One region of the Streptomyces sp. NPDC101151 genome, then DNA from elsewhere that is predicted to be linked to it. Evidence: riboswitches for the same ligand, from Rfam matches in the RefSeq annotation. Region 1 holds a riboswitch; each other region holds the start of a gene.

The links. Region 1 has a riboswitch for cobalamin ahead of ACIRU3_RS35520 (ribonucleoside-diphosphate reductase subunit alpha). Riboswitches for the same ligand answer to the same signal wherever they lie in the genome.
Region 2: linked by a shared signal. The riboswitch ahead of ACIRU3_RS08995 ((2Fe-2S) ferredoxin domain-containing protein) and the one ahead of ACIRU3_RS35520 (ribonucleoside-diphosphate reductase subunit alpha) in region 1 are both predicted to bind cobalamin.
Region 3: linked by a shared signal. The riboswitch ahead of ACIRU3_RS14830 (cobalamin biosynthesis protein) and the one ahead of ACIRU3_RS35520 (ribonucleoside-diphosphate reductase subunit alpha) in region 1 are both predicted to bind cobalamin.
Region 4: linked by a shared signal. The riboswitch ahead of metE (5-methyltetrahydropteroyltriglutamate--homocysteine S-methyltransferase) and the one ahead of ACIRU3_RS35520 (ribonucleoside-diphosphate reductase subunit alpha) in region 1 are both predicted to bind cobalamin.

The regions. Positions count from the first base shown of each region.
Region 1 covers NZ_JBIWPP010000028.1:85,441-88,406, reverse strand. Annotated here, with positions in the region: gene mctP (monocarboxylate uptake permease MctP) at 1-999, shown strand, start outside; cobalamin riboswitch at 1,300-1,437, shown strand; gene ACIRU3_RS35520 (ribonucleoside-diphosphate reductase subunit alpha) at 1,563-2,966, shown strand, end outside.
Region 2 covers NZ_JBIWPP010000004.1:123,542-126,507, forward strand. Annotated here, with positions in the region: gene ACIRU3_RS08985 (nuclear transport factor 2 family protein) at 1-149, opposite strand, end outside; gene ACIRU3_RS08990 (TetR/AcrR family transcriptional regulator) at 242-886, shown strand; cobalamin riboswitch at 1,056-1,178, shown strand; gene ACIRU3_RS08995 ((2Fe-2S) ferredoxin domain-containing protein) at 1,239-1,694, shown strand; gene ACIRU3_RS09000 (universal stress protein) at 1,848-2,393, opposite strand; gene ACIRU3_RS09005 (SAV_915 family protein) at 2,714-2,966, shown strand, end outside.
Region 3 covers NZ_JBIWPP010000006.1:348,742-351,707, forward strand. Annotated here, with positions in the region: gene ACIRU3_RS14825 (cobyric acid synthase) at 1-1,030, opposite strand, end outside; gene ACIRU3_RS14830 (cobalamin biosynthesis protein) at 1,027-1,971, opposite strand; cobalamin riboswitch at 2,071-2,212, opposite strand; gene ACIRU3_RS14835 (hypothetical protein) at 2,463-2,690, opposite strand; gene ACIRU3_RS14840 (anion permease) at 2,725-2,966, opposite strand, start outside.
Region 4 covers NZ_JBIWPP010000014.1:5,472-8,437, reverse strand. Annotated here, with positions in the region: gene ACIRU3_RS24705 (3-hydroxybutyryl-CoA dehydrogenase) at 1-758, shown strand, start outside; cobalamin riboswitch at 941-1,164, shown strand; gene metE (5-methyltetrahydropteroyltriglutamate--homocysteine S-methyltransferase) at 1,317-2,966, shown strand, end outside.

The DNA.
Region 1 (2,966 bases):
ATCTACATCGTCATCGCGGTGGCGATCATCTACATCCCGATCAAGCTGGGCGGGTTCGACGACATCTTCGCCAAGGCGGGCGACAAGTTCACCGCGGCGGGTGCGGGCGGTCTCGTACCGGCCCCCGCGGGCCAGTGGACGTACGCCACGCTGGCGCTCGGCTCGGCGCTCGCGCTGTTCATGTACCCGCACTCGATCACCGCGACGCTGTCGTCCAGGAGCCGTGAGGTGATCCGGCGCAACACCACGATCCTGCCGCTGTATTCGCTGATGCTGGGCCTGCTCGCGCTGCTCGGCTTCATGGCGATCGCGGCCGGGGTGAAGGTCACCAACGGGCAGCTGGCGATTCCGCAGCTGTTCGAGGACATGTTCCCGGACTGGTTCGCGGGCGTGGCCTTCGCGGCGATCGGCATCGGCGCCCTGGTGCCCGCGGCCATCATGTCCATCGCGGCGGCGAACCTCTTCACCCGCAACATCTACAAGGACTTCATCCGGCCCGACGCCACGCCCGAGCAGGAGACCCGGGTCTCCAAGCTGGTGTCGCTGCTGGTGAAGGTGGGTGCGCTGGTCTTCGTCCTGACGATGGACAAGACGGTCGCCATCAACTTCCAGCTGCTGGGCGGCATCTGGATCCTGCAGACCTTCCCGGCCCTGGTCGGTGGCCTGTTCACCCGGTGGTTCCACCGCTGGGCGCTGCTCGCCGGCTGGGCGGTCGGAATGATCTACGGCACGTTCGCCGCGTACGGGGTGGCCTCGCCGACCCAGAAGCACTTCGGCGGCTCCGCGAAGGAGATCCCGGGCATCGGTGAGATCGGTTACATCGGTCTCACGGCCTTCGTGCTGAACGTCGTCGTCACGGTGGTCCTGACCTTCGTCCTGAAGGCCGTGAAGGCCCCCGAGGGCCTCGACGAGACCAGGCCGGAGGACTACACGGCGGACGCCGGCGACGCGGGCGTCGAGGTGGAGCTTCCGCCGGCCACGGCAGGCGCCGGTCACTGAACCGCGCCCGAGGGGCACGGGCAACCCCACGCACCCCGCAGCGGGCCGCCGAGCACCACGGCGGCCCGCTGTTCGTGCCCGCCCGCCGTGGGGCCGCCGTCCGCCCAGCGCCCGATGCGCAGCGCCCCACCGCATCGGCGCCCGGAGGAGCCACGAACACCTCGGCCCCGTTCGCACACGCGCGCGGAACCGGAACCCCGTCCCCCACCTGGACGCCGTCCGGATCCCCACCTACGAGTTGACACTCTGAAGCCGCCGCAACACGCAACAGACACAACATCTGGGGGTGACACCACAGCCCGGCACTAGATGTATGCTCGTCCTCGCTGTCGTCGCAGGGGAATCCGGTGCGAATCCGGAACTGTCCCGCAACGGTGTACTTGCGTGTATCCGCACGCCTGTTCAGTCCGAGGACCTGCCGGCAGCGCGCGCCCGGCCGTCCGGTCCGGGTGCCTCCAGACGTCCGGGCTTCGTGGAGTGGGCCGGTGGACGCGACGCCGTGCGCGCTCGTGCTGCCCCCTGCCCTCCGCCAGGCCCCCGTGCCGAGCGAGGGAGAGCCCCACGTGACCATCGCGCCAGCCGAACCGGCTTCAGCCATCCAGGCGACGCAAGCCCCGGTGGACACCGACGGTCCCGGTGCCGCGCTGCTGCGGACCCTGACCGAGCTGACCGCCGACCTCCCCGACGCCGACCCCGGCCGCGTCGCCGCGGCCGCGCTGCGGGGCCGCTCCGCCCGGGCGGACGAGGCGGAGTTGCGCGAGCTGGCCACGGAGGCGGCCGCCGGCCTCATCTCCGAGGACCCCGCCTACTCCCGGCTGGCCGCCCGGCTGCTGACCGTCTCCATCCGCGCCGAGGCCGCCTCGCAGGGCGTCACGTCCTTCACCGAGTCCGTCGCCGTGGGGCACCGCGAGGGCCTGGTGGCCGACCGCACGGCGGAGTTCGTGCGGCTGCACGCCGAGCGTCTGGACGCGCTGGTCGACCGGACCGCCGACGACCGCTTCGGCTACTTCGGCCTGCGCACCCTGCACAGCCGCTACCTGCTGCGGCACCCCATCACCCGCAAGGTGATCGAGACGCCCCAGCACTTCATGCTGCGCGTCGCCGCGGGCCTCGCCGAGGACGACACGGCCCGCTCCGTGGACGAGGTCTCGGCGCTGTACGGGCTCATGAGCCGCCTCGACTACCTGCCTTCCTCCCCCACCCTCTTCAACTCCGGCACGCGGCACCCCCAGATGTCGTCCTGCTACCTCCTCGACTCCCCGCTGGACGAGCTGGACTCCATCTACGACCGCTACCACCAGGTCGCCCGCCTCTCCAAGCACGCCGGCGGCATCGGTCTGTCGTACTCCCGGATCCGCAGCCGCGGTTCGCTGATCCGCGGCACCAACGGGCACTCCAACGGCATCGTCCCGTTCCTGAAGACCCTGGACGCCTCGGTCGCCGCGGTGAACCAGGGCGGCCGACGCAAGGGCGCCGCAGCGGTGTACCTGGAGACCTGGCACTCCGACATCGAGGAGTTCCTGGAGCTGCGCGACAACACCGGTGAGGACGCCCGCCGTACGCACAACCTCAACCTGGCCCACTGGATCCCCGACGAGTTCATGCGCCGGGTCAACGCCGACGAGCAGTGGTCGCTGTTCTCCCCGGCGGACGTGCCGGAGCTGGTCGACCTGTGGGGCGCGGAGTTCGACGCCGCCTACCGCAAGGCGGAGGCGGACGGGCTGGCCAAGAGGACCATCCCGGCCCGCGACCTGTACGGCCGCATGATGCGCACCCTCGCGCAGACCGGCAACGGCTGGATGACCTTCAAGGACGCCTCCAACCGCACCGCCAACCAGACGGCCGAGCCCGGCCATGTCGTCCACTCCTCCAACCTCTGCACGGAGATCCTGGAGGTCACGGACGACGGGGAGACCGCGGTCTGCAACCTGGGGTCGGTCAACCTCGGCGCCTTCGTGAGCAACGGG
Region 2 (2,966 bases), on a different contig from region 1:
CGCTCCGGCCACCCCGGGGGCGCGAAGGGGAACTCCATGACGCCGTCCTCGGCCCACAGGCCGACCCAGGCGGGAATGTCCTTGTCCAGGAGCAGTTGCAGGCTCCGGCGGTACAGCTCCGCCGGCGAGGTGCTGGTGTCTGCGGGCATGAGTATCTCCGTCCCGTACGATACGGACCAGCGGTCCGCTTATGCTTCGAAAGATACGGACCGCCGGTCCGGATCGCAACTGGAGGAATCGCATGACCGAGCGCAAGCCGCGCAAGGACGCGGCCCGCAACAGGGCAGCCGCCCTCGCGGCCGCCGACGGGCTCTTCGCTCGGTGTCAGAGCCCCGAGGACCTGACCATGGCCGACATCGCAAGCGCGGCCGGCGTCGGCAAGGGAACGCTCTTCCGTGCCTTCGGCGACCGCGCCGGACTGCTCCGCGCGCTGTACGAGGCGCGGCTCGAACCGATCAGACGGGCCGTCGAGGAGGGTCCGCCGCCGCTCGGACCCGCCGGCCCGCCGCATCAGCGCGTACCGGCCCTGCTCGACGCCATCGTGTGCTTCAAGCTCGACAACCGCCGCCTCGCGCTGGCCCTGGAGGGAACCGGCGCGGACAGCCCCTACCGGACCGAACACTACGAGCGCTGGCACGCGCTGCTCCGGGAGGCGCTGGAGCGGATTCCTGGCCTGACCGACAGCGACTTCACCGCCCACGCGCTGCTCGCCGCCACCCGGGCCGACCTCGTCGAGCACCTGGCCGGAGAGAAGGGCGTGCCCCGCGAGGAGATCCGGGATCAGCTGGCCGGATTCACCACCGCACTCCTCGGCACCCGTGCAGAAGACGGCGCGGGCGCCGAGCACCGGGCACGTACCGGAGGGGGCGCGGACGCCGAACGCTGAGCACGGGCCGGCCGAACGCCCGCCGGGTTCGCCCGCACCTCCGGGTCCTCCGGCGCTCAGGCACACGGGGCGGGGGCGCCGTGGCCGCGAGCACGATCGGCGGGCGACCGGGTGACGGGAGGCGCGGCCGCCGATGGGATGATGATCGCTGACAAGGCGACGGCGATCCGAGGAAGCCGGTGTGAATCCGGCGCGGTCCCGCCACTGTGATCGGTGAGCGAGTTCCGACAGGCCACTGCCCGAGAGGGGCGGGGAGGCCGGGACGAGCGACGACCCGAGAGCCAGGAGACTCACGCGGTCGCCTCCTCGACGGACACCGGGGCGGATCTCCCCGGGGGAGGGGTGGTGCGGCATGCCCGAGAGGCCGGCCGAAGAGACGTTCGGCGACGAGGTGGCTCCGGAGAAGGACGAGGTGGCTCCGGAGAGAGCCGACCCGGTGCCGTGCCGTGTCGTCGTGTGCCGGGACTGCTGCTGCGGCAGTCCCAAGGTGATAGGCGTCGATCACGCGGCGCAGACCGCACGTCTGCGTGCGGAGGTGCCCGTGCGCATCTCCGCTTGCCTCGACGTGTGTGAGCAGGCCAACGTCATCGTCGTACAGCCCTCCGCCGCCGGCCGGGCAGCCGGTGGCCGGCCGGTGTGGCTGGGCCTGGTCAACGACCCCGACGCGGCCGAGGACATCACCGCCTGGGTGCGCGCGGGCGGCCCGGGCATCGCGCCGCTGCCGGAGATCCTCGACCTCTACGCCTTCACACCGCCTCGGCTCGCCACGGCCTCCCGGGAGCGGCGCCGAGTCGACGGCCCTCGCTGAGAACGGACCGGACGGCACCGAGCACGTCCTGGTCGCGGACCGGCGACAGCCCGGGGCGGGCGAGCAGGGCCAGGAGGAGGCGGGCGCAGGCCAGGTCCTGACGTCGGACTCCCGCCGCACGGGCGGACGGCGGGAGTCCGACGACAGGACGACCTACGCCGTCCGCCCCAAGTCCCCGGTGTCCAGGCGCAGTCCGAGCGCGTTGCGGCGGTGCACGGCGGCCAGTTCCGTCTCCAGGGGCGACGGTGGCACCGCCAGGACCGGGCAGGTCGCGTGAGCCAGGCAGTAGCGGCCTGCCGAGGGGCAGAGGGCGCGGTGCAGTCGGCTGCGGCGTCCGGCGCCGATGACCAGGACGTCGGTCTCGCGGTCGGCGATCCGCACCAGCGCCGGGCCCGGAACACCCCGGGCGACCAGGGCGCGCATGGGGACAGCCGGGCCGGCGGCGCCGAACACGTCGCCGAGCGCGGTGAGCAGCCTCTCCCGGGCGAGGCGTTCCCACTCCGGGACCATGAAGGAAGCGGCCGGGGAGCGCCGGGCGGCCAGGTCTCCGCCGGGCGGCTCCCAGGCAAGTACCGGCCACAGCTCGGCCCCGCGGCGCCGGGCGTCGTCGGCGGCCCGGCACAGGGCGGTGAGACTCCCCAGTGAACCGCTGACCCCGACCACGACACGAGGGGCCGGGAGCGCGTCGGACTCGTGCATCACGTCACCGTTCTTCACTCGCCGCCGGGGTTTCGGGCCGGCGGTCCTTGTTGAAGCCGCGTCCATCCCACTCCCTTCCCGGGCCCGCGAACAGCCCCGTGCGCCAGTTCTTGGCGACCTTCTGACGGCCCGTGTCCAGGCTCGCGCCAGGGGTGTCAGCATCCCGTCAGCGTCGCCCCGATCACCGTCAGCATCCCGTCAGGAGACGTCCGGGAACCGGAGTGCGCGGGCATACCGTCGTCGCCTGGCCCCGGTCCGCTTCCCGGCCGGGGCCTCCAGTTCGGCCTGTCAACGACCTCGGATCCTCCAGGAGGCATCCCATGGCAGAACCCTTGTGCGACGACCCGGAGCCCTCTGATCGGTTCCCGGCCGGACCCCTGTACGTCCCGGTCCGGTCGGGTGCTGCCGGGTGTGCGACCCGTCTGTTCCGCACACCGCTCGGCGACCGCACGGCCGTCGCCTTCACCTCGGAGCGCGCCCTCACCGCCACCCTCGGCCCCGATCAGACCTGGATCAGGCTCGCCGAACCCGCGCTGCGCGCGCTGACCGAACCCCTCGGCGTCACCACCGTCA
Region 3 (2,966 bases), on a different contig from region 1:
AGCCGCCGCAGATGCCGAGGATCGGCCGGCCCTCGGCGGCCCGTCGCCCGAGCGCGTCGGCCAGCCCCCGCTCCCGCAGCCACTCCAGCGCTCGCACGGTCCCGCGCGTGCCCGGGACCACCACGAGGTCGGCGTCCGCCAGCTCCTCCGGACGGTCCACGAACCGCACCACGACACCCGGTTCGGCGGCCAGCGCGTCCACGTCAGTGAAGTTGGACATGAGCGGGATCGCGCAGACGGCGACCCGTAGGACGTCCTCGCCGACCGGAGCAGCCACCGTGGACTCCCGTACGGTGCCGCGCAGCGAGACGCGCAGCCCGTCCTCCTCGTCGATGCCGAGCCCGTGCCGGAAGGGCAGCACGCCGTAGGTGTGCCGCCCGGTGAGCCCGTGCAGCATGTCCAGCCCCGGCTCCAGCAGGCTGACGTCGCCGCGGAACTTGTTCACCAGGAACCCCGCGACCAGCTCCTGGTCCTCGGGCGAGAGCAGGGCGACCGTTCCGAAGAAGGAGGCGAAGACGCCGCCGCGGTCGATGTCGCCGACGACGAGCACGGGCAGCCGCGCGTTCCGCGCGATCCCCATGTTCACGATGTCGGTCCGCCGCAGATTGATCTCCGCGGGTGAACCGGCCCCCTCACAGATCACCGCGTCATATGTGCCCCGCAACTCGGCCAGACAGTCCAGGACCGTGCCGAGCAACTGCTGCTGGCGCCCGCCGTGGTACCCGCGTGCGCTCAGCTCGCCCACCGGCTTGCCCAGCAGCACCACTTGGCTGCTCTGCTCGCCACCCGGCTTGAGCAGCACGGGATTCATCAGCGCGGTCGGCTCGACCCGGCAGGCCTGGGCCTGCATGGCCTGCGCCCGCCCGATCTCCGCGCCCTCCCGCGTGACGAACGAGTTGAGGGACATGTTCTGCGCCTTGAAGGGCGCCACCTTGACGCCCCGGCGCACCAGCCACCGGCAGATCCCGGCCGTCACGACGCTCTTGCCTGCGTCGGAGGTGGTGCCGGCGACGAGGAGACCACCGTTCACTTTCCACGTCCCTTCATGAGGTGGCGCGCGCCGACCGTGACGCCGAGCGCGAGCAGGCCCACGCGGCGGGAGAGCCGTACGGCCCGGTCGATGTCGGTGACCCGGACGGCCCGCCCGGCGTCCCCGTTGAGGACGGGCCGGTGCTCGACGCGCCCGCCGTAGGAGAGCGTCCCGCCCAGCCGCACACCGAGGGCGCCCGCGAACGAGGCCTCGACGGGCCCGGCGTTGGGGCTCGGATGTCTGCGGGCGTCGGCCTTCCAGGCGCGCACGGCGCCGCGCGGGTCGGGTCCGGCCGCGGTGGCGAGCACGGCGGTCAGCCGTGCCCCGGGCCACCCGGCGAGGTCGTCGAGACGGGCGGAGGCCCAGCCGTAGCGCCGGAACCGGGGCGACTTGTGCCCCACCATCGCGTCCAGCGTGTTGACGGCCCGGAACCCGAGCAGCCCCGGCACTCCGCCCACGGCACCCCACACCAGCGCGCCCACGACGGCGTCGGAGGTGTTCTCGGCGACCGACTCGACGACGGCCCGGGCGATCCCGTCCGCGTCGAGGGCCTGCGGATCCCGGCCGCACAGATGCGGCAGCCGCTCACGGGCCGACGCCACGTCACCGGCCGCCAGGGCGCGCCCGATCGTGCGGGCCTCCCGGGCCAGCGAGGTGCCCCCGACCACGGCCCAGGTGGCGGCGGCGGTCAGCGCGACGGCGGCGGCGGGGGAGCGGCGTACGGCGCGTTCGGCGACGACGCCGAGGCCGGCGGCACCCCCGGCGCACACGGCGGTGTGCAGTGCCCCCCAGCCGCGGTGGTCGTGCCACAGCGCGCGTTCCACGGCCGCGGCCGCCCGCCCGAACGCGGCCACCGGATGCCCGCGGTGCGGATCGCCGAGGAGAAGGTCGCCGAGAAGGCCGACGGCGGCACCGTACGCGTAGGAGCGATCGGCACCCATCGGCTCAGCCGGCCGTGGGGGCCGGCATGGTCCGGTTACTGAACCTCAACAGGCAGCCGCGCATGGCGATATGTCCTCACTCAGGGTGTCCACGCCCTGGTTCGACGAGACCGGCGGTGAGAGTTCCTGGCTCCCGGGATTCCTTCCCCGGTGACAGTGGCGGGACCGCGCCGGATTCGCACCGGCTTCCTCTCTTGCCGCCGTACATGGCCCGGGCAGTCCACCACGCACCCGGAAGGGCCGTCAACTTGCCTTTGACCTGGGACGCCGGACTGTGCTGAGGCCCACATCGCGAGTACATCGGCGGCCGCGGAATGACCGGATCGCGCCGAATTCCCCTCGTGGCGGGGGGCATTCGGCGCTTCCCCCTGTGCTCACGGACGGTGAGCATCCGCAAGGGGGCGGTCCGCTGACCGTGGAACATGAGTCCGCCCTGCCCGCACCGCCGACAGGGCGGCCACGGACAGGGCGGGCGGTGAGACTCGAGGTCCTCAGGCCTTGGCCACGATCAGATAGATCCCGTACGCCACCGCGGCCGCGCAGGCCGCGAACGCCACGTACGCACCCGTCACGGCAAGCGCCGCGGAGTTGCCCTGTGCCGCGGCCTTCTCGCGGCGGGAGAGGCCGGTGACGCCGAGGGTGAACAGGGCCACCAGGCCCACGGTCACCACGAGGCTGACGCCGAAGACGGAGCCGAGGGCCGCCCAGTCGATCTTCATGGGGATGCTTCCTTCAGTTTCCGGATGCTCGGGGTCAGACCGCGGCGGCCGGCGGGGTCGCCGGAGCCGGGTCGGTGGCGGCGGGAGCCGGGATCACGGCCGACAGGTCCTCGGTGACGGTGCCCGTGGGCGGCGGGGTCACCGCGGCGATGGCGGTGGTCACCACGCCGGCCGGCTCCACGCTGTCGTCGACGGTGTTGACGTTGGTGTGGTCGACGACCTCACGGCGGGAGATCTTCCAGATCCCCGCGCTGGCGGCGACGAGGAAGACGGCGA
Region 4 (2,966 bases), on a different contig from region 1:
CCACGGCCGCCCTCGCGGCACGGGGGCGTGTGGCCTCCTCGCTGGAGCGTGCGGTGCAGCGGGGCAAGCTGGAGCCGGCCGCCGCGCAGGACGCCCTCGCCCGCCTGGTGTTCACCGGCGATCTGGAGGACCTGGCGGACCGGGAGCTGGTCGTCGAGGCCGTCATCGAGAACGCGGAGGCCAAGACCGAGGTGTTCGCCGCCCTCGACAAGATCGTCGAGGACCCGGCGGCCGTTCTCGCCACGAACACCTCCTCGCTCCCCGTCATGCGCCTCGGAATGGCCACCGGTCGCGCCGACCGGGTCGTGGGACTGCACTTCTTCAACCCGGTGCCCGTACTGCCGCTGGTCGAGGTCGTGTCCTCGCTGCACACGGCACCGGAGACCCTGGCCGCCGTCGAGGACTTCGCCGCACGCACGCTCGGCAAGACGGTCGTCCACTCCCGGGACCGAGCGGGCTTCGTCGTCAACGCGCTGCTCATCCCGTACCTTCTGGCGGCCGTCCGCATGGCGGAGTCCGGCTTCGCCACGGCCGCCGACATCGACACCGGCATGGAGCTGGGGTGCGCCCACCCCATGGGGCCGCTCCGGCTCGCGGACCTGATCGGGCTGGACACCGTCGCCTCGATCGCCGAGTCGCTCTACGACGAGTTCCGGGAACCCCTCCACGCCCCTCCCCCGCTGCTCCAGCGGATGGTCGAGGCGGGACTGCTGGGCCGTAAGACCGGCCGCGGGTTCCACGTGTACGGCCAGGACTGAGCAGCCTGGCACCACTGGGCTGAGGGGCCCGGACCGCACCCGCCGGCCGAGGGAACCGGCGGGTGGACGCAGGGGAAGGGCGGGGGCGCACAGGCGACGCCTCCCGTCCGGCCGTCCGTGCCCGTCGTCCATCCCACCGTCCGAATGGTGGAGTGGGACTCCGGCCGCTCGCGCCACCGTCTAGGCTTGCCGGTGCAGCTGGTTCGCCCCGTCCGCCAGACGGGACGCGTCGTAAGAGGGAACCCGGTGGGAATCCGGGACTGCCCCGCAGCGGTGAGCGAGAACGACCGCCGTCATACGCACTGGGCCCGACGTACCGGGCCTGGGAAGCGACGGCCAGTAGGTGTCCTCCTCGGTGAGGACGTGCCCGCGAGTCCGAAGACCTGCCATCTGCCCGTGTGCGAAGCACTCGTACGCGGACATCCCGGTGACCCCGAGGGCGGGTCGGCGAACACACCGCACGGACGGCCACCGGTCGCTGCCGTCCGGTCCGTCACCCCTTCGCGCTCTCGTCCCGTCCCCGGGATCTCAGGGATCAATCTCGCGAAGGAGATCTCCGTGACCACCAAGCCCGCAGCCGCGGCAGCACGGGCCACCGTGTACGGCTACCCCCGCCAGGGACAGAGCCGGGAACTGAAGAAGGCGATCGAGGGCTACTGGAAGGGCCGCGTCACCGCCGCCGCCCTGGGCGCCACCGCCACCGAAGTGCGCCGTACGAACTGGCGGCAGCTCGCGGACGCCGGCATCGGCGAAGTGCCGACCGGCGACTTCTCGTACTACGACCACGTGCTCGACACCACCGTCATGGTCGGCGCGATCCCCGCACGCCACCGGGAGGCCGTCACCGCCGACCCGCTGGCCGGGTACTTCGCCATGGCGCGCGGCACGCAGGACGCGGCGCCGCTCGAGATGACCAAGTGGTTCGACACCAATTACCACTATCTCGTGCCCGAACTGGGTCCGGACACGGTCTTCTCGGGCAACTCGGCCAAGCAGGTCGCGGAGTTGCAGGAGGCCCTCGCGCTCGGCCTGACCGCGCGGCCCGTGCTCGTCGGTCCCGTCACGTACCTTCTCCTCGCCAAGCCCGCGCCCGGCGTGCCCGCGGACTTCGACCCGCTCACCCTGCTCGACCGACTGCTTCCGGTGTACGCCGAGGTCCTCACCGACCTGCGCGCGGCAGGCGCGGAGTGGGTGCAGCTGGACGAGCCCGCGCTCGTCCAGGACCGGACACCGGCCGAGCTGAACGCGGCAGCCCGCGCCTACCGCGACCTCGGTGCCCTCACGGACCGGCCGAAGCTGCTCGTCGCCTCCTACTTCGACCGCCTCGGCGACGCCCTGCCGGTACTCGCCAAGGCCCCGGTCGACGGCCTCGCCCTCGACTTCACCGAGTCGGCCGCCGCCAACCTGGACGCGCTCGCGGCCATCGGCGGGCTGGCGGGCAAGCGCCTGGTCGCCGGTGTCGTCAACGGCCGCAACATCTGGGTCAACGACCTGGAGAAGTCCCTCGCCACGCTCGGCACCCTCCTCGGCCTGGCAGACCGGGTGGACGTGTCGGCCTCCTGCTCCCTCCTGCACGTCCCCCTCGACGCCTCGGCGGAGCGGGACATCGAGCCACAGATCCGGCGCTGGCTCGCCTTCGCCCGGCAGAAGACCACCGAGATCGTCACGCTGGCCCGCGGGCTGACCCGCGGCCCGGACGCCATCGCCGCCGAACTGTCCGCCAACCGCGCCGACCTCGCCTCCCGGGCAGGCTCGCCCATCACGAGCGATCCGGCCGTCCGCGCCCGCGGCGCCGCCGTCACCGATACGGACGCCCGCCGTTCCCAGTCGTACCCCGAGCGGGCCGCCGCCCAGCGCTCCCACCTCGGCCTGCCGTTGCTGCCCACGACCACCATCGGCTCCTTCCCGCAGACAGGCGAGCTGCGCACCGCCCGTGCCGACCTGCGTGCGGGCCGGATCGACACGGCCGGCTACGAGGAGCGGATCAGGGCGGAGATCCAGGAGGTGATCGCCTTCCAGGAGAAGGCCGGCCTGGACGTCCTGGTGCACGGCGAGGCCGAACGCAACGACATGGTCCAGTACTTCGCCGAACAGCTCACCGGCTACCTCGCCACCCAGCACGGCTGGGTCCAGTCCTACGGCACGCGTTACGTCCGTCCGCCGATCCTGGCCGGGGACATCTCCCGCCCGGAACCGATGACGGTGCGC